DNA from 2 places in the Streptomyces sp. NPDC037288 genome. Region 1 is predicted to be linked to the other one. Evidence: predicted binding sites of a transcription regulator. Region 1 holds the regulator's gene; the other holds the start of a gene.
What was found. The regulator HspR, encoded in region 1, represses chaperone genes until heat shock. The targets are predictions, from matches to a motif close to TTGAGNNNNNNNNNCTCAA.
Positions count from the first base shown of each region.

Region 2: a site for HspR is predicted at 7,170-7,188, ahead of lon (endopeptidase La). Genes of this name have one in related genera too.

Region 1 covers NZ_JBVJVY010000050.1:32,126-41,410, reverse strand. Annotated here, with positions in the region: gene ACZ7GZ_RS36200 (sugar ABC transporter substrate-binding protein) at 1-984, opposite strand, end outside; gene ACZ7GZ_RS36195 (fibronectin type III domain-containing protein) at 1,395-3,398, shown strand; gene ACZ7GZ_RS36190 (heat shock protein transcriptional repressor HspR) at 3,453-3,902, opposite strand; gene dnaJ (molecular chaperone DnaJ) at 3,908-5,080, opposite strand; gene grpE (nucleotide exchange factor GrpE) at 5,117-5,788, opposite strand; gene dnaK (molecular chaperone DnaK) at 5,785-7,632, opposite strand; gene ACZ7GZ_RS36170 (MraY family glycosyltransferase) at 7,727-8,746, opposite strand; gene ACZ7GZ_RS36165 ((Fe-S)-binding protein) at 8,946-9,285, shown strand, end outside.
Region 2 covers NZ_JBVJVY010000020.1:128,818-138,102, forward strand. Annotated here, with positions in the region: gene ACZ7GZ_RS22895 (multifunctional oxoglutarate decarboxylase/oxoglutarate dehydrogenase thiamine pyrophosphate-binding subunit/dihydrolipoyllysine-residue succinyltransferase subunit) at 1-3,098, opposite strand, end outside; gene ACZ7GZ_RS22900 (HAMP domain-containing sensor histidine kinase) at 3,400-4,515, opposite strand; gene ACZ7GZ_RS22905 (response regulator transcription factor) at 4,512-5,252, opposite strand; gene ACZ7GZ_RS22910 (spermine/spermidine synthase domain-containing protein) at 5,366-6,046, opposite strand; gene ACZ7GZ_RS22915 (rhomboid-like protein) at 6,242-7,063, shown strand; gene lon (endopeptidase La) at 7,211-9,285, shown strand, end outside.

The DNA of each region.
Region 1 (9,285 bases):
GATCAGCTTGGCCGGGATGTCCTTGGCGGTGGGGCTGTCGACCTTGTCCTGGGTGAGCGCGTCGAACTGGATGTCCTTGCCCTGGACCCTGGCGACGGCCATCTGCGCGGCGGCCTCGGCCTCGTCCGGGTAGGCCTTGTAGACGCTCATGTACTGCTCGCCGGCCACGATCCGCTGGACCGCGTCGAGTTCCGCGTCCTGGCCGGTGACCGGGGGCAGGCTCGTGACCCCCGCCGCCTTCAGGGCCTTGATGACACCGCTCGCCATGCCGTCGTTGGCGGCGTAGACACCGGCGATGTTGTTCTTGCCGATCTGGCCGATCGCCTGGGTCATGTGGGCCTCGGCGATCTCCGGCTTCCAGTCCGTGGTGTCGTACGACTCCGCGATCGTCACCTTGCCGTTCAGCTCGGAGAGCGCGCCCTGCTTGAACTGCTTGGCGTTCGGGTCGGTGGGCGAGCCGTTCACCATGACGATCTTGTCGGAGGTGTCGGTGTTCGGCCCGAGGGCCTCCAGCAGGGTCCGGCCCTGCACCTCTCCGACGAGCTCGTTGTCGAAGGAGACGTAGGCGTCGATCGGGCCCTCGGCGAGACGGTCGTAGGCGATGACCGGGATGCCCGCGTCCTTGGCCTTCTGCACCCCGGCGGCGACGGCATGCGAGTCGACGGCGTCGAGCAGGATGATGTCGACCTTCTCGTCGATCATCTTCTGCAGCTGCGAGGCCTGCCGGGAGGCGTCCGCGTCGGCGTTGTCGTACTCGACCTTGCCCCGCTTGTTGGTGAGTCGGGCGACCTTGTCCTTGATGATCGGGTAGTCGAACCTGTCGTAGCGGGTGTTCGCCTTCTCCGGCAGCAGCAGGCCCACGGTGATGTCGTCACCCTTGCTCGGGCTCGCGCTCGCGCCGTCCCCCGTCGCGTCCAGCACGCCGCATCCGGCGAGCGAGAGGGTCATCGTGGATGCGGCCACGGATATGGCGATACGACGCATTCGAGAGCTCACTTCAGGTGCGTTCCGGACGTAGGGCTGCTATACGCCCCAGGTGTCTGAAAAGACAACGCGCAGGCCACACCCGGCGTCAAGCGGAACTACTTAACGAGTCCGCAACATCACCCTCAGCTGACACTGTGAAGGACGAACGGAATCTTCTCCAAACACTCTTTACGGACCCTTCGTCCAAGGGGTGTTCAGGAGACGGCAAAGGAGACGGCAAGAGAACGGGAACACCGGGGCGCAGCCGATGTGGATGATCGCGGTCGAGATGGCCGGCGACATGCTCTCCGGCTGACCGGCCAACAGCGTTTCAAAGATCGGCAAAGATCCGCACAACCAACCCCCTCGCTCGCGAGTCGTGATCACCGCGGCCGTCCGCCGCTTCCCCGACTCGACCAGAGGACCGAATGATCCCAGCCAGATGCGCGACCGCAGCCGCCGTCGTACTCGCCACCGCCGGCGGCCTGCTGGGCGCGGCCACCGCGTCCGCCTCCGCCGCCACGGCCTGCGCCTCGCCGACGTACAAGCGCACGTTCTACGCGAACACCACGTTCTCCGGCACTCCGAAGAAAACGGACTGTGACAGCGCCATCGACCAGAGCTGGAGCGGCGCTCCCGCCTCCGGCCTGCCGAAGGACTACTTCGGCGTCCGCTGGACCGTCACCCGCGACTTCGGCTCCGGCGGGCCCTTCGCGTTCGCCGTCTCCGGGACCGACGGCATCCGGGTCTACCTGGACGGCGTCCGCAAGGTCGACCTCTGGTCCGGCACCTCGGGTGCGCGAGCCAGGACCGTCGACGTCAGCGTCCCCCAGGGCAGGCACACCCTGCGGCTCGACTACGTCAACTGGACGGGCGCGGCGAGCGTGAGGTTCGGCTACACCCCGCGCACCTCCGCCACCGTCGACAAGGTCAAGCCCCTCGTTCCGGCCGGGACTTCGGTCCGCTACGACCCCGCGACCGGCAGGGCCGGGATCAGCTGGGCGAGGAACGCCGAGATGGACCTCGCCGGTTACCGCGTCTACCGGCGGCCGAAGGGCTCGTCGTACCCCGCCGAGCCGCTGGCCACGACCACCTCCACGGCGTACACCGACACCACTTTGCCGAAGACCGGCGCCGCCTACTACTACGAGGTCCGCGCCTACGACAGGGCGGGCAACGAGTCGGCGGGCACGGCGGACCAGGGCGTGACCACCGTGGACACCACCGCTCCGGCCGCGCCCGCCGACGCCGCGGACTGGTCCATGGACCCGGTTCGCGAGGTCACGCTGTCCTGGAGCCGGAACACCGAGCCCGACCTCGCGGGCTACCGGGTGTACCGCTCCGTCGCGCGGCCCGTCACGACGACCCCGGACCACCTGCTGAGCGGTGACACGCTGCTGCAGTCCACGTGGTGGACCGACCGTCCGCCGCAGACCGGAGACCGCTACTTCTACGTCGTCACCGCCGTCGACACCGCCGGCAACGAGTCGGCGCCGTCCGGTGTTTCCGAGTACTACACCCGCGACGAGACCCCGCCCGCCTACGTCCCGGACGTGACGGCCGAGGACGGCGAGCGGGGCGTCACCCTGAACTGGCCCTGGGGCCCCGAGGGCAGCGGCGTCTCGCGGTTCCTCGTCTACCGGGACGGCGACCGCCTCACCGAGGTGGCCGGCACCTCGTACACGGACACCGGCGTCGAGCGCTCGACCACACACACCTACACCGTCCGGTCCCTGGACGACGCGGGCAACGGCGGCCCCCTCTCGGCCCCCGTCACCGTCCAGCACGTCGGCGACTACACGCCCCCGCCCGCCGTGACCGGGCTGACCGCCACCCCGCAGGGCAACGGCGTCCTGCTCGACTGGGACGACAGCACCGCCGCCGACGTGGACCACTACGAGATCCACCGGGGCGTGTACCGCGACGGCACCTGGACCTACACCGACATCACGCCCAGCCTCCCGTTCGGCACCGTCTGGTCCGGGAACCGGGACGTGAGCCTGCCCGACGGCGAGCACCTGCGCTATGTGGTCGTGGCCGTCGACCGGGACGGCAACGCCCTGGACACCGGCGCCTCGACCGGCGTGGAGGTCACCGAGCTGGACCTGATGCCGGCGGAGACCTATCCGGACGATTCCGGCCATCTGTGGATGCGGGTCCTGGACACCGCCGAGGGTCCCGACATCGACGCCTCCGCCTACGGGGACGACCCGAAGGGCACCCCGACCGGCTACCACGTGTACCGCTGGGACCGCGACGCCGGCGCCTACGTACGGCTGACCGGCACGCCCGTCGGCTTCGGCACCGGCTACCGGGACACCACCGCGCCGGCGGCCGACACCGTCTTCTACAAGGTCACCGCCGTCTACGCCGACGGCACCGAGTCGGACCCGGTCGGCGCTCACGTGTTCCGGATCGGCATCGCGCCCTGAGGCACGGGAAAAGGGGCCCGGAGGTCTCCCTCCGGGCCCCTTGCCACCGCTGTCTCAGTCGCTCTGCTGCCGTTTCGGCCGCCACACCACCAGCGCGCTGGTCTGCTGGACCTCCTGGTACGGGACCAGGTCGCGGCGGTAGGAGGCGTGGACGGCGGCCTCGCGCTGCTGCATCGCGGCCGCCGCGCCGTCCAGGGCCGCCTCCAGTTCCACGACGCGGGACTGGAGGGCGGCGACCTGGTTCTCCAGTTCGATGATCCGCTTGATGCCGGCCAGGTTGATGCCCTCGTCCTGCGACAACTGCTGCACCTGGCGGAGCAGTTCGATGTCGCGGGCCGAGTAGCGCCGGCCCCGGCCCGCGGTGCGGTCCGGGGAGACCAGGCCGAGGCGGTCGTACTGGCGCAGCGTCTGCGGGTGGAGTCCGGAGAGCTGGGCCGCCACCGAGATGACGTAGACCGGGGTCTCCTCGGTCAGTTCATACGGGTTACGTCGACGGCCGTCCATCTCTCTCAGTCTCCCTTCGCGGCCTCGAACAGCTCCGCCCGCGGGTTCTCGCCCGCGGTCGCCTCGCGATACGCCTCCAGTGCGTCACGAGCCTTCCCCGACAGGTCCTTGGGGACACGCACCTCGACGGTGACCAGGAGGTCGCCGCGGGTGCCGTCCTTGCGGACCGCGCCCTTGCCGCGGGCGCGCATGGTGCGGCCGTTGGGCGTGCCGGGCGGCAGCTTCAGGGTGACGGACGGGCCGCCCAGGGTGGGGACCCTCACCTCGCCGCCGAGCGCGGCCTCGACGAAGGTCACCGGGACGGTCACCGTGAGGTTGTCGCCCTTGCGCCCGAACACCGGGTGCTCGCCGACGTGCACGACCACGTACAGGTCGCCCGCCGGTCCACCCCGCTCGCCGGGCGCGCCCTTGCCGCGCAGCCGGATGCGCTGCCCGTCGGTCACGCCGGCCGGGATGCGGACCTGCATCGTGCGCGAGGACTTGGCGCGGCCGCTGCCCTTGCACTCCATGCAGGGGTGCTCCGCGATCAGCCCGCGGCCCTTGCAGTCGGGGCAGGGATCGGTGAGCGAGAAACCGCCGCCCGAGCCCCGCGCCACCTGCCCGGTGCCGACGCAGGTCGGGCACACGCGCGGTGTGCCGTTCTTGTCGCCGGTGCCGGAGCAGGCCTTGCAGGGTGCCTGGGAGGACATCCTGAGCGGCACCGTGGCGCCCTCGATGGCCTCCGTGAAGCTCAGCGTGACCTCGGTGTCGATGTCCTGGCCGCGCCGGGGCTGGGTGCGTGTGCCCGTGGCTCCGCCGCGGTTGAACAGGCCCCCGAAGACGTCACCGATTCCGCCGCCGAAGCCGCCGGAACCCCCGCCCTGGGCGCCGCCTCCGAAGAGGTCGCCCAGGTCGAAGTTGAAGGAGCCGCCGGTGCCCGGCCCGGGGCGGAAGCCGCCGTTGCCGAACAGGGCGCGTGCCTCGTCGTACTCCTTGCGCTTCTTGGGGTCGCCGAGGATGTCGTTCGCCTCGGAGATCTCCTTGAAGCGCTCCTCGGCCTTGGTGTTGCCCTTGTTGGCGTCCGGGTGGAACTCGCGGGCGAGCTTCCGGTACGCCTTCTTGATCTCGGCCTCGGTGGCGTCCTTGGGGACGCCGAGGACCTTGTAGTAGTCCTTCTCGATGAAGTCCTTGGTGCTCATCCTCGACGCCCCTCCTTCCTGTCTGCGGTGATTACGTCAGCCCTCGTCCGGGCCACCGTTCTCCTTGTCGTCGGCGGAGCCGGCCTGCTTCGCCTCGGTGTTCTCCTCGGCGCCCTCGGCCTTGACGGTCTGCGCGCCGGGCTGCGGCTCGGCGACGGCCACCCGCGCGGGGCGGATGGTGCGCTCGCCGATGCGATACCCGGGCTGCAGGATCGCCACGCAGGTCGTCTCGGTGACGTCCGGCGCGTAGGAGTGCATCAGGGCCTCGTGGATGGTCGGGTCGAAGGGCTCGCCCTCCTTGCCGAACTGCTGCAGGCCCATCTTGGCCGCGACGGTCTCCAGCGACTCGGCCACCGACTTGAAGCCGCCGACCAGTTCGCCGTGTTCCCGCGCGCGGCCGATGTCGTCCAGCACGGGCAGCAGCTCGGTCAGGAGGTTCGCGATGGCGATCTCCTTGACCGCGGCGCGGTCCCGCTCGACCCGGCGGCGGTAGTTCTGGTACTCGGCCTGGAGGCGCTGGAGGTCGAGCGTGCGCTCGTTCAGCGCCGTACGTACCTGGTCCAGCTGGGCCACCAGGCCCGCGTCTGCGTTTCCGTCCCCGGCCGGGGCCGCCCCCTCCTCGGGGGCGGCCTTCGGCTCGGCGTCGTCGGAGGTGGCGCCGGAGGGGACGTCGGGCTTCTCCTCGAAGCCCGGGGTCTCCTCCGTCACGCGGCACCGTCCTTGCGCTCGTCGTCCACGATCTCCGCGTCCACGACGTCGTCGTCAGCGGCCTTGCCGCCCTGGGCGGCGCCCTCCGGGCCGCCGGCGGCCTGCGCGGACTGGGCGTCGGCGTACATGGCCTGGCCCAGCTTCTGCGAGACGGCCGCGACCTTCTCGGTGGCGGTGCGGATCTCGGCGGTGTCCTCGCCCTTGAGCTTCTCCTTCAGCTCGGCGACGGCCTCCTCGACCTCGGTCTTGATCTCGCCCGGGACCTTGTCCTCGTTGTCCTTGAGGAACTTCTCGGTCTGGTAGACGAGCTGCTCGCCCTGGTTGCGGGTCTCGGCGGCCTCGCGGCGGCGGTGGTCCTCCTCCGCGTACTGCTCGGCCTCCTGGCGCATGCGGTCGACCTCGTCCTTCGGCAGCGAGGAGCCGCCGGTGACGGTCATCTTCTGCTCCTTGCCCGTGCCCAGGTCCTTGGCGGTCACGTGCATGATGCCGTTGGCGTCGATGTCGAAGGAGACCTCGATCTGCGGGACGCCACGCGGCGCCGGCGGCAGACCGGTCAGTTCGAACATGCCGAGCTTCTTGTTGTACGCCGCGATCTCGCGCTCGCCCTGGTAGACCTGGATCTGCACGGACGGCTGGTTGTCCTCGGCCGTCGTGAAGATCTCGGAGCGCTTCGTCGGGATCGTGGTGTTGCGCTCGATCAGCTTGGTCATGATGCCGCCCTTGGTCTCGATGCCGAGGGACAGCGGGGTGACGTCGAGGAGCAGGACGTCCTTGACCTCGCCCTTGAGGACACCGGCCTGGAGCGAGGCGCCGATGGCGACGACCTCGTCCGGGTTCACACCCTTGTTGGCCTCCTTGCCGCCGGTCAGCTCCTTGACGAGCTCGGCGACGGCGGGCATACGGGTGGAGCCGCCGACCAGGACGACGTGGTCGATCTCGTTGATGGAGATGCCGGCGTCCTTGATGACGTTGTGGAACGGCGTCTTGCAGCGCTCCAGCAGGTCGGCGGTCAGCTGCTGGAACTGGGCGCGGGTGAGCTTCTCGTCCAGGTGCAGCGGGCCCTCGGCGGACGCGGTGATGTAGGGCAGGTTGATCGAGGTCTCGGTGGAGGAGGACAGCTCGATCTTGGCCTTCTCGGCGGCCTCGCGGAGGCGCTGGAGGGCCATCTTGTCCTTGGCGAGGTCCACGCCGTGACCGGACTTGAACTGCTGCACCAGGTAGTCGACGACGCGCTGGTCCCAGTCGTCACCACCGAGGTGGTTGTCACCGTTGGTGGCCTTCACCTCGACGACGCCGTCGCCGATCTCCAGGAGCGACACGTCGAAGGTGCCGCCACCGAGGTCGAAGACGAGGATGGTCTGGTCGTCCTTGTCGAGGCCGTAGGCCAGCGCGGCGGCGGTCGGCTCGTTGACGATGCGCAGGACGTTCAGACCCGCGATCTCACCGGCCTCCTTCGTCGCCTGACGCTCGGAGTCGTTGAAGTAGGCCGGGACGGTGATGACCGCGTCGGTCACCTTCTCGCCCAGGTAGGCCTCGGCGTCCCGCTTCAGCTTCTGCAGGATGAACGCGGAGATCTGCTGCGGGTTGAAGTCCTTGCCGTCGAGCTGGATCTTCCAGTCGGTGCCCATGTGGCGCTTCACCGAGCGGATGGTCCGGTCCACGTTCGTGACCGCCTGGCGCTTGGCGACCTCGCCGACGAGCACCTCACCGTTCTTGGCGAAGGCGACGACGGACGGCGTGGTCCTGGCGCCCTCGGCGTTGGTGATGACGGTGGGCTCGCCGCCCTCCAGAACGCTGACGACGGAGTTAGTCGTGCCCAGGTCGATGCCGACCGCACGTGCCATGGTTGATTCCTCCAGCTGACTTGAGTGGAACGGACTCAAGTGTGCATGACGCCCGGCGATGGGTCAACAGACCTGAGCCGCAGGGACTCAAGTCTTATCCGTTCCTTACACGCAACTGGCCGCTGACCTGCGTCGATTCGGTGCGACGCGGCGACTGGACAGGCATCCGAAGGAGGACGAGCACCACCAGCAGCGCCGCCCCGGCCACCCACAGCACGGCCCCCTCCCCCGTCCACCCGGTGTGCACGAGCACCCCGACGAGCACCGAGGAGAAGGAGCCGGCACCCAGCAGCACGACGGAGCCCGGCGGGGTGAGCCCGAGCGGCCGCATCCGGTGCGCGAGATGGTCGGGGCCGCGCCGCAGCAGCGGACGCCGGGCCAGTCCCCGGGCGAGGACCACGAGGACGGCGTCGGCGACCGCCACCGCGCCGAGGCAGAACATCACGGCCGCGCTCGGCACCAGGTCGTACCCCGCGCGCGTGAAGACGAGGGACGACGACAGCAGGAACCCGGTGAACAGCGAGCCGCAGGTGCCGAGCCCGATCCGCGCGGGATGCCAGTTGTGCATCAGGAAGCCGGTGAGGGCGGCGGCGAACACGCTCAGCAGGACGGCGAGCCCGTCCATCAGCTCGGCGGCGGCACAGACCCCGGCCCCGAAGGCGGTGACCACCCCGACGGTGCCGGCCAGCCCGTCCGCGTGGTCGAGCCCCTTGAAGGCCAGGGAGGCGACGACGATCCACACCAGCGCGAGCAGCCCGCCCAGCACACCCGTCGCGTCGTACGGCACCACACAGGCCGCCGCCACGGCCGTACCGGCGACGAGCACCCGCGCGCGCAGCCGCCACACGTCCGCGACCAGCCCGAGCGCGGCGACCGAGCAGGCGGCGACCAGCAGGCGGACGACCCCGTCGCCGAGCGGGGCGACCCGGGTCCACTGCCCCATCCAGGTGACCAGGCAGGTGACGACCACCACGGCGAGCCCGCCGAGCAGCGGCAGCCGCCGCTGCCGGCGCCGGTCGACGATGCCGGCCCGCAGCGCGGGGACCCTGAGCAGCGCCGCGAGGACGGCGGCGAGGAGCAGGGCGGCGGTGGCGGCGGTGATCCCGTAGAGCACGGCTCTAAGGTAGGGGCGAATGTAGCAATTCGGTACGAATAACACGATCCGATGACCCGCAGGATGATGCGCATCACCCCGCGCCCGGCTGCATCCCGACGGAAGATGGGGGTAGTCTCAGACGGACTACCTAAGTTACCGCTTAGTAATGTCGTCCGTTAAGTCGCTCAGTCAGTTCGAGGCCGCCTCAGGAGCCCCAATGCAACTCGCCGCGATCATCGTGTCGCTGGTCCTGATCGTGGTCGGCGTGGCACTGTTCGGCCGCGCCCTCCTCCAGATCTTCAATTTCATGCGGCTGGGCCAGTCGGTACCGGCCGGCACGCGGACCAACGACCCCGCACAGCGCACCCTCACCGTGGTCCGGGAGTTCCTCGGCCACACCCGGATGAACCGCTGGGGCGTCGTCGGTGTGGCGCACTGGTTCGTGGCGGTGGGCTTCTTCACCCTGCTGCTGACGATCGTCAACGCGATCGGGCAGCTGTTCAAAGCGGACTGGATCCTGCCGGTCATCGGCGAGTGGGCGCCGTACAACGTCTATG
Region 2 (9,285 bases), on a different contig from region 1:
CCCCACTTCTGCTCCGCCGCCGAGATGTACTCGTCGACCACCGTCTGCGCGCCGTTGACGAAGTCGCCGAACTGCGCCTCCCACATCACGAGCGCGTCGGGCCGGGCCAGCGAGTAGCCGTACTCGAAGCCCATGACCGCGTACTCGGACAGGAGGGAGTTGTAGACGTTGTAGCGCGCCTGGTCCTCGGCGAGGTACTGGAGCGGGGTGTACTCCTCGCCCGTCTCGCGGTCGATGAGCACCGCGTGGCGCTGGCCGAAGGTGCCCCGCTGGGAGTCCTGGCCGGACAGGCGGACCGGGGTGCCCTCCAGCAGCAGGGAGCCGACGGCCAGGGTCTCGCCCATGCCCCAGTCGATCGTGCCGTCCTCGACCATCGTCGTCCGGCGCTGCAGCTGCGGCAGCAGACGCGGGTGCACGGTGAAGTGGTCGGGGATGTTGACCTGGGACTCGGCGATGCGCTTGACGACCTCCGAGGAGATCGCGGTCGGAACCGCGACCGGGAAGCCGTCCTGCGGCGCCTGGGTGTCCGCGGCGGCCGGCTGGGAGGTGGCCTCGCGGACCTCCGTGAAGACCTTCTCCAGCTGGCCCTGGTAGTCCTGCAGGGCCTGCTCGGCCTCTTCCAGGGTGATGTCGCCGCGACCGATCAGGGACTCGGTGTAGAGCTTGCGCACCGAGCGCTTCTTGTCGATCAGGTCGTACATCAGCGGCTGGGTGAAGGCCGGGTTGTCCGACTCGTTGTGACCGCGGCGGCGGTAGCAGATGAGGTCGATCACGACGTCCTTGTTGAACGCCTGGCGGAACTCGAACGCCAGTCGGGCAACGCGGACGACGGCCTCGGGGTCGTCGCCGTTCACGTGGAAGATCGGGGCCTCGATCATGCGGGCCACGTCCGTCGCGTACATGGAGGAACGCGAGGACTCGGGGGCCGCGGTGAAGCCGACCTGGTTGTTGATGACGATGTGGACCGTGCCGCCGGTGCGGTAGCCGCGCAGCTGCGACATGTTCAGGGTCTCGGCCACCACGCCCTGGCCCGCGAAGGCCGCGTCGCCGTGGATCGCCACCGGCAGGACCGTGAAGTCGGTGCCGCCCTTGTTGATGATGTCCTGCTTGGCGCGGGCGATGCCCTCGATCACCGGGTCCACCGTCTCCAGGTGGGACGGGTTCGCGGCCAGCGAGACGGTGATCTGCTCGCCGTCCAGGCCGGTGAAGGTGCCCTGGGCGCCCAGGTGGTACTTCACGTCGCCGGAGCCGTGCATCGACTTCGGGTCGAGGTTGCCCTCGAACTCGCGGAAGATCTGCGCGTACGACTTGCCGACGATGTTGGCCAGCACGTTCAGCCGGCCGCGGTGGGCCATGCCGATGACGACCTCGTCCAGGCGGGACTCGGCCGCGGAGTCGATGACCGCGTCGAGCAGCGGGATGACGGACTCGCCGCCCTCCAGCGAGAAGCGCTTCTGGCCGACGTACTTGGTCTGCAGGAAGGTCTCGAAGGCCTCCGCCGCGTTCAGCCGGCGCAGGATGCGCAGCTGCTCCTCGCGCTCCGGCTTGGAGTGGCCGCGCTCGACCCGGTCCTGGATCCACTTGCGCTGCTTGGGGTCCTGGATGTGCATGAACTCGATGCCGGTGGTGCGGCAGTACGAGTCGCGCAGCACGCCGAGGATGTCGCGCAGCTTCATCATCGACTTGCCGGCGAAGCCGCCGACGGCGAACTCGCGCTCCAGGTCCCACAGGGTGAGGCCGTGCTCGACGATGTCCAGGTCGGGGTGCTTGCGCTGGCGGTACTCCAGCGGGTCGGTGTCGGCCATCACGTGACCGCGGACCCGGTAGGAGTGGATAAGCTCGAAGACGCGGGCGGCCTTGGTGACGTCGTCGTCGTGGCTGGCGTCGATGTCCCTGAGCCAGCGGACCGGCTCGTAGGGGATGCGCAGCGCCTCGAAGATGTCGTCGTAGAAGCCGTTCTCGCCGAGCAGCAGGTTCGCGACCTGGCGGAGGAACTCGCCGGAGGCGGCGCCCTGGATCACCCGGTGGTCGTAGGTCGACGTGAGCGTCATGACCTTCGAGATGCCGAGCTTGTTCAGGGTGTCCTGGCTGGTGCCCTGGAACTCTGCCGGGTAGTCCATGGAGCCGACGCCCATGATGACCGACTGCCCGGGCATCAGACGCGGCACGGAGTGGACGGTGCCGAGACCGCCGGGGTTGGTCAGGGAGACCGTGACACCGGTGAAGTCGTCCATCGTCAGCTTGCCGTCACGGGCGCGGCGGACGATGTCCTCGTAGGCCTGCCAGAACTCGAAGAAGTTCAGCGTCTCGGCCTTCTTGATGGCGGCCACGACGAGCTGGCGGTCCCCGTTGGGCTTGACCAGGTCGATGGCCAGGCCCAGGTTGACGTGCGCCGGCTTGATGAGGGTCGGCTTGCCGTCCTTCTCGCCGAACGCGTGGTTCATCGACGGCATGGCCTTGATGGCCTGCACCATCGCGTACCCGATCAGGTGCGTGAAGGAGATCTTCCCGCCGCGGGCGCGCTTGAGGTGGTTGTTGATGACGATGCGGTTGTCGAACAGCAGCTTCACCGGGACCGCGCGGACCGAGGTGGCGGTCGGCAGCTCCAGCGAGGCGTTCATGTTCTTCGCGACGGCGGCGGCCGGGCCGCGCAGCGTGACCAGCTCCGGGCCCTCGGCGGCGGGGGCGGCCTTCGCCTTGGGCTGGGCCGGCGCCTGTGCGGGCGTCGCCGGCCTGGCCGGGGCGGGGGCCGCGGCCTTGGCCGCGGGAGCGGGGGCCGGTGCCGGGGTGGCCGGCTTCGGGGCCACGGGGGCCGGGGCGGGCGCGGCCGGGGCCGGCGCGCTCTGGGCCTGCGGAGCCGTGGTGGTCTCTGCGGCCCCCGCGGCCGCAGTACCCGCCGGAGCCGAGGCGGCAGGCGCCCCCGGCTTGTAGTCGGCGAAGAAGTCCCACCAGGCGCGGTCTACCGAATTCGGGTCCTGGAGGTACTGCTGATAGATCTCGTCGACGAGCCACTCGTTCGGACCGAACGCGGCAGCGGGGTTCTTCCCGGCTTGGTCGTCGGTCGAGATGCTCGGGTTACTGGGGGACTGTGGCGACACGGCGGCAACCGCCCTCTTCCGCTTCACAAGGTGATGGACAGCGGGAATAAAGGCTACGCCTCCAAGACCGTGAAGGTCAGGTCGGGCCGGTTCATCGTCGTGTAAGTCACATCGAAAATCTTGTTTCAGGGCTTGATATGGCGGGAAACAAGCGTGGTTCCGCATGTGGGCGGGGGTGTGCGGGATCGCCGGGAGCGGCCCGGCGTCACGGCGGCACGGACCTGGCCCGGATCACACGTGTCCAGCTGCACGGCGACGGCCGCGACCTCGTGGATCTTGTGCTTCCGGATCGGACTTTACGTCAACTTGAGGCGGAAGTCAGTCCCGGGAGAGTGATGATGATCCGGCAGCCCCGCTCGGATTCGGCCACACCGATCCGGCCGCCGTGCAGATCCACCGCCCAGCGGGCGATCGCCAGACCGAGGCCCGTACCGCCGTCGCTGCCCGGCCCGTGCGGCCGGGTCACCGCGCCCCGGTTGAACCGCTCGAACACCTTGTGCCACTCCGAGCGGGGGATCCCGGGGCCCTCGTCCAGGACCTCCAGCTCCAGCGACTCCGGCTGCGGCCCGCGCCGCGCCTTCACCGTCACCCGGCCGTGCGGCGGGCTGTGCTTGACCGCGTTGTCGATCAGGTTGGCGACGACCTGGTGGATGCGCTCGGGATCCGCGTGCGCGGTCAGCTCCGGCGGGGAGACGTCCAGGTGCAGATGGACGTCGGTGCGGGTGTGGCTGCCGGAGCCGGAGGCGATGCCGGCGCGCGCCGAGGCCACCATGTTGGCCTCCTTCAGCACGCCCGACAGGTACGGCCACACCTCGAAACGGCGCATCTTCAGCGGGACGACGCCGTTGTCGAGCCGGGACAGGTCCAGCAGGGTCTCCACCAGCCGGCCGAGCCGCTCGGTCTGTTTCAGGGCCGTCCGCATGGTCTCGGGGTCGGCCTCGGTGACGCCGTCGACGATGTTCTCCAGCACGGCCCGCAGCCCGGCGATGGGGGTGCGCAGCTCGTGCGAGACGTTCGCGACCAGCTCTTTTCGCTGGCTGTCCTGGGCCTCCAGCTCGTCCGCCATGACGTTGATCGTCCGGGCCAGGTCGCCCAGCTCGTCCCGGCGGCCCTCGCTCACCCGGCGGGTGTAGTCACCCTCGGAGATCGACCGCGCCACCGTGTTCATCTCGTCCAGCGGCATGGTGAGCGAATGCGCCACGAACTGCGTGATCAGCAGTGTGGCGATCATCGAGAAGACCGTGATGAAACGCAGCTCGGTCTTGGTGTGCACCGCGACGATCGACAGTCCGGTGGTGATCAGCACCGATATGACGACGAGTGCACCCAGCTTGGTCTTGATCGAGAACGGGCGTACGCCGCCCCAGGGATCCTCCCCGGGGCTCCTCCGCGCGGCCTGCCGCCCGTCGCCGCTCACGGTGTCGGCGTCTCCAGCGCGTATCCCACGCCGTGCACGGTGCGGATGCGCTCGGCGCCGATCTTCCGGCGCAGCGCCTTGATGTGGCTGTCGACCGTACGGGTGCCGGAGGCGTCCGCCCAGTCCCACACCTCGGCCAGCAGCTGCTCCCGGGAGAGCACCGCGCGCGGGGTGTTCGCCAGGCACACCAGCAGGTCGAACTCGGTGGGCGTCAGGTGGACGTCCTCGGACTTCACCCGCACCCGGCGCTGCGCGTGGTCGATCTCCAGCTCGCCGAGGCGCAGGATCCCGCTGCGCGGCGTCGCGGCGGCCAGGGCCGCCCGCTCCACCCGCCGCAGCAGCACGTGCACCCGCGCGGCCAGCTCCCGCATCGAGAACGGCTTGGTCATGTAGTCGTCCGCACCGACCCCGAGACCGACCAGCATGTCCGTCTCGTCGTCCCGCGCGGTCAGCATCAGCACCGGCACCGGGCGCTGCGCCTGCACCCGCCGACAGACCTCGAGGCCGTCGAAGCCCGGCAGCATGATGTCGAGGATCAGCAGATCGGGCTGCCAGGCCTCGGCCGTGTCGACGGCCGCCGGACCGTCCGACGCGGTTTGCACGAGAAATCCCTCGGCGCGGAGCCGGGCCGCGATGGCGTCGACGATCGTGGGGTCGTCTTCGACGACCAGCACCCGGCGCTGTGCGCCCGGGGTGGTCGTCGCCGCGCCGCTCTGGGAGGTGTGTGTCTGCTCCATCGCCCGCCCCTGCTTGTTGCTTTCCGGAACCAGTGGGGTGATCCCATGTCTGCGATTGACGCTTGAATGATCCGCGTCAGGGCAGCACATTACGGGGATCCGTCGTGCTGTCGCTATCCAGGTCGTACGCCGAGGTGTACGGCGTCCGGAACGCCCCGGGCAACGGGGACCTCTTCGGTACGCACCTGCCGGAACCCGGCATTCCGCAAGGTTCCTTCAAATTCCGGAGAGGGCTCGGCGGACCACACGGCCAGCACTCCACCGGGTTCCAACACCCGTAGGCAGGCGGCCAGTCCGGCCGGTGAGTAGAGGCTGTGGTTGTCGTCCGTGACGGTCCAGCCGGGACCGTTGTCGACGTCCAGGCAGAGGGCGTCGAACGTGTCCGATGTCTCATGGACGAACGCCACGAGATCCTCCTGCACGATCTCGGTGCGCGGATCGCCGAGCGCCCCGGCGGAAACCTCTGCCAGCGGCCCGTCCCGGTGCCAGTCGACGACGGCGGACTCCCGCTCGACCACGGTGATCCGCCCCCACCGGGGGTCCGCCGCCGCATGTGCGAGTGAGAATCCCACGCCCAGCCCGCCGATCAGCACGCTCGGCTCCGGCCGCCCGTCCAGCGCGCCGTACGCGGCGTCCACCAGCAGCCGCTCCGAGCGGCCGTCGGAGGTGTCCATCAGGAAACAGCCGTTGGCGATGATCTGCAGCAGCGTTCCGTGCCGGCGCAGCACCACCTCGCCGTACGGGCCGTCGCGCCGGTCGAGGACCACGGGAGAGTCGTACACGCCAGCAGTCATGCCCCCATCCTGCTCGAACGCGCCCAGTCCTTCACGGGAATTGCGGATGACACGCGCGCGCTGTGGACAACGGGCCGGGCGCGGACGCATCCGGCACGTGAGAGGTTGCTGTGAATCCGCTCTCGCGTGGCGTCGGTCATAGACAGCGACCCGCGCAACGCGAAGGGTGGGGCGCGAAGGAAGGAGCGCCACACTGTGGAACCGATCGCGACGGGCCCTGCGTCGGCCGCGTCCGCGCCCTTTCCGGGCGCTCCGCTCACCGACGCCGGTGGCGTCGTCCCGGCACCCGCGCTCGCGGACCTGCTGGACGGCATGCCGCGCCAGCGGCACGCCACGGCCCCCGTCCGGAACCCCGCCCCCGCCGCCCCGCGCCCGGCCAGGAGGGTCCCGCGGCTGTGGCGCCTGCTGCCCACGCCCGCCGGAACCCCGTTCACCTTCTCCTACGGTGTCGTCCTGGCCGTCACCTCGGTGGTCGCCGCCCTGGCCGACCCGGGCCTGGTGCACTCCCTCTACCAGGGCTCCAGCACGGACGTCGCCCATCTGGTGCGCACCCCCGTGCTGGTGCTGCTGGCGAGCGCCCTGTGGATCGCGGGCGGCGTCCTGTCGCCGTACGCGCTCGCGTTCGTGCTGGTGCTCACCGCGCTCGAACGGCGCATAGGCGGCGCGCGGGCGGCCTGTGTCTTCCTTGCCGGGCACGTCCTGGCCACCCTCGCGACCGAGGTCCCGGTGGGCCTGGCCGTCCTGTTCGGCGACCTTCCCGCCACCTCGCTGCACCGGCTCGACTACGGCATCAGCTTCGGCGTCGCCGCCAGCACGGGCGCCCTGGCCGGCCTCCTGAGCCCCTGGCTGCGCTGGCCCCTCCTGGCCCTGGCGACCACCGCCCTCGTCGACGACCTGATCGCGTTCCTGGACCCGATGACGAACTGGGGCCATCTCATCGCCCTCGCCATCGGCATCAGCGGCTGGCCGCTCGTGCGGCGCTGGCGCGTCCCGGCGGTCTCGCCGGTTTCCCTGTGACCACCGGACAGACCCGCATGCCGGACCGTCTCCCGGCCTTCCTGGGGCGCGGCAACTGATCGCTCACAGCGAACAAACACGGGGAACACCAGTCAGCCCCCAGCAGTTGAGTCGGCATAGCTCAACTTGACTGCCGAAGGGGAGATCATGGCTACTGAGTCCACGGCGTTCACGCTCGTCCTGCCCGTGCTGCCGCTCGACGACGAGGTCGTGCTGCCCGGCATGGTGGTTCCGCTGGACCTGAGCGACGCCGAGGTGCGGGCCGCGATGGAGGCCGCACAGGCCGCCGCTCGGTCGGAACCGGGCAAGCCCAGGGTGCTGCTGGTGCCCCGCATCGACGGCACGTACGCGAAGACCGGTGTGCTGGGCACGGTCGAGCAGGTCGGCCGACTGGCCGACGGTGACCCGGGGGCTCTGATCCGCGGCCGCAGCCGCGTGCGGATCGGCGCCGGCACCACCGGTCCCGGCGCGGCCCTGTGGGTCGAGGGCGCCCGCGTCGACGAGGGCGTCCCCGACCCGCTGCCGGGTCAGGTCGCGGACCTCGTCAAGGAGTACAAGGCGCTCGCCACCGCCTGGCTGAAGAAGCGCGGCGCCTGGCAGGTCGTGGACCGCGTCCAGGCCATCGACGACGTCTCCGCGCTCTCCGACAACTCCGGCTACTCGCCGTTCCTCACCATCGAACAGAAGGTCGAACTGCTGGAGACCGCCGACCCGGTGGCCCGGCTCAAGCTCGCCACGCAGCAGCTCCGCGACCACCTCGCCGAGCAGGACGTGGCCGAGACCATCGCCAAGGACGTCCAGGAGGGCGTCGACAAGCAGCAGCGCGAGTTCCTGCTGCGCCGCCAGCTGGAGGCCGTCCGCAAGGAACTGCGCGAGCTGAACGGCGACAAGGACAGCGAGGAGTCCGACGACTACCGCGCCCGCGTCGAGGCCGCCGACCTGCCGGAGAAGGTCCGCGAGGCCGCCCTGAAGGAGGTCGACAAACTGGAGCGGGCCTCCGACCAGTCGCCCGAGGGCTCCTGGATCCGGACCTGGCTGGACACGGTCCTCGAACTCCCGTGGAACTCCCGCACCGAGGACACGTACGACATCCAGGGCGCCAAGGCGATCCTGGACGCCGAGCACGCCGGTCTGCGGGACGTGAAGGAGCGCATCACCGAGTACCTCGCGGTACGCAAGCGGCGCGGTGAGCGCGGACTCGGCGTGATCGGCGGCCGGCGCGGCGGTGCCGTCCTGGCCCTGGTCGGACCCCCCGGCGTCGGAAAGACGAGCCTGGGGGAGAGCGTGGCCCACGCCATGGGCCGCAAGTTCGTCCGCGTGGCCCTCGGCGGTGTCCGCGACGAGGCCGAGATCCGCGGCCACCGCCGTACGTACGTCGGCGCGCTGCCCGGCCGGATCGTACGGGCCGTCAAGGAGGCCGGATCCATGAACCCGGTGGTCCTGCTGGACGAGATCGACAAGGTGGGCTCCGACTTCCGCGGCGACCCGGCCGCGGCCCTGCTCGAAGTCCTGGACCCGGCGCAGAACCACACCTTCCGGGACCACTACCTGGAGGTCGAACTCGACCTGTCGGACGTGGTCTTCCTGGCCACCGCCAACGTCCTGGAGGCCATCCCGGAGGCGCTCGCCGACCGTATGGAGATCGTCCGCCTGGACGGCTACACCGAGGACGAGAAGGTCGTCATCGCCCGTGACCACCTGCTTCCGCGCCAGCTGGAGCGGGCGGGACTCGGCGAGGACGAGGTCACCCTGGACGAGAGCGCCCTGCGCAAGCTGGCCGGCGAGTACACGCGCGAGGCGGGTGTGCGCACCCTGGAGCGCTCGATCGCACGCCTGCTCCGCAAGGTCGCGGCCCAGCACGAACTGGGCGAGCGGCAACTGCCGTTCACCGTCCGGGACGAGGACCTGCGCGGTCTGATCGGGCGTCCGCACCACGTGCGCGAGTCCGCCCAGGACCCGGCCGAGCGCCGTACGTCCGTCCCGGGTGTGGCGACCGGCCTCGCGGTCACCGGCGCCGGCGGTGACGTCCTCTTCGTGGAGGCGTCCCTCGCCGACCCGGAGACGGGCGCGGCCGGCCTGACCCTGACCGGTCAGCTCGGTGACGTGATGAAGGAGTCCGCGCAGATCGCGCTGAGCTTCCTGCGCAGCCACGGCGCCGAACTGGAGCTCCCGGTCGGCGACTTGAAGGACCGGGGCGTACACATCCACTTCCCGGCGGGCGC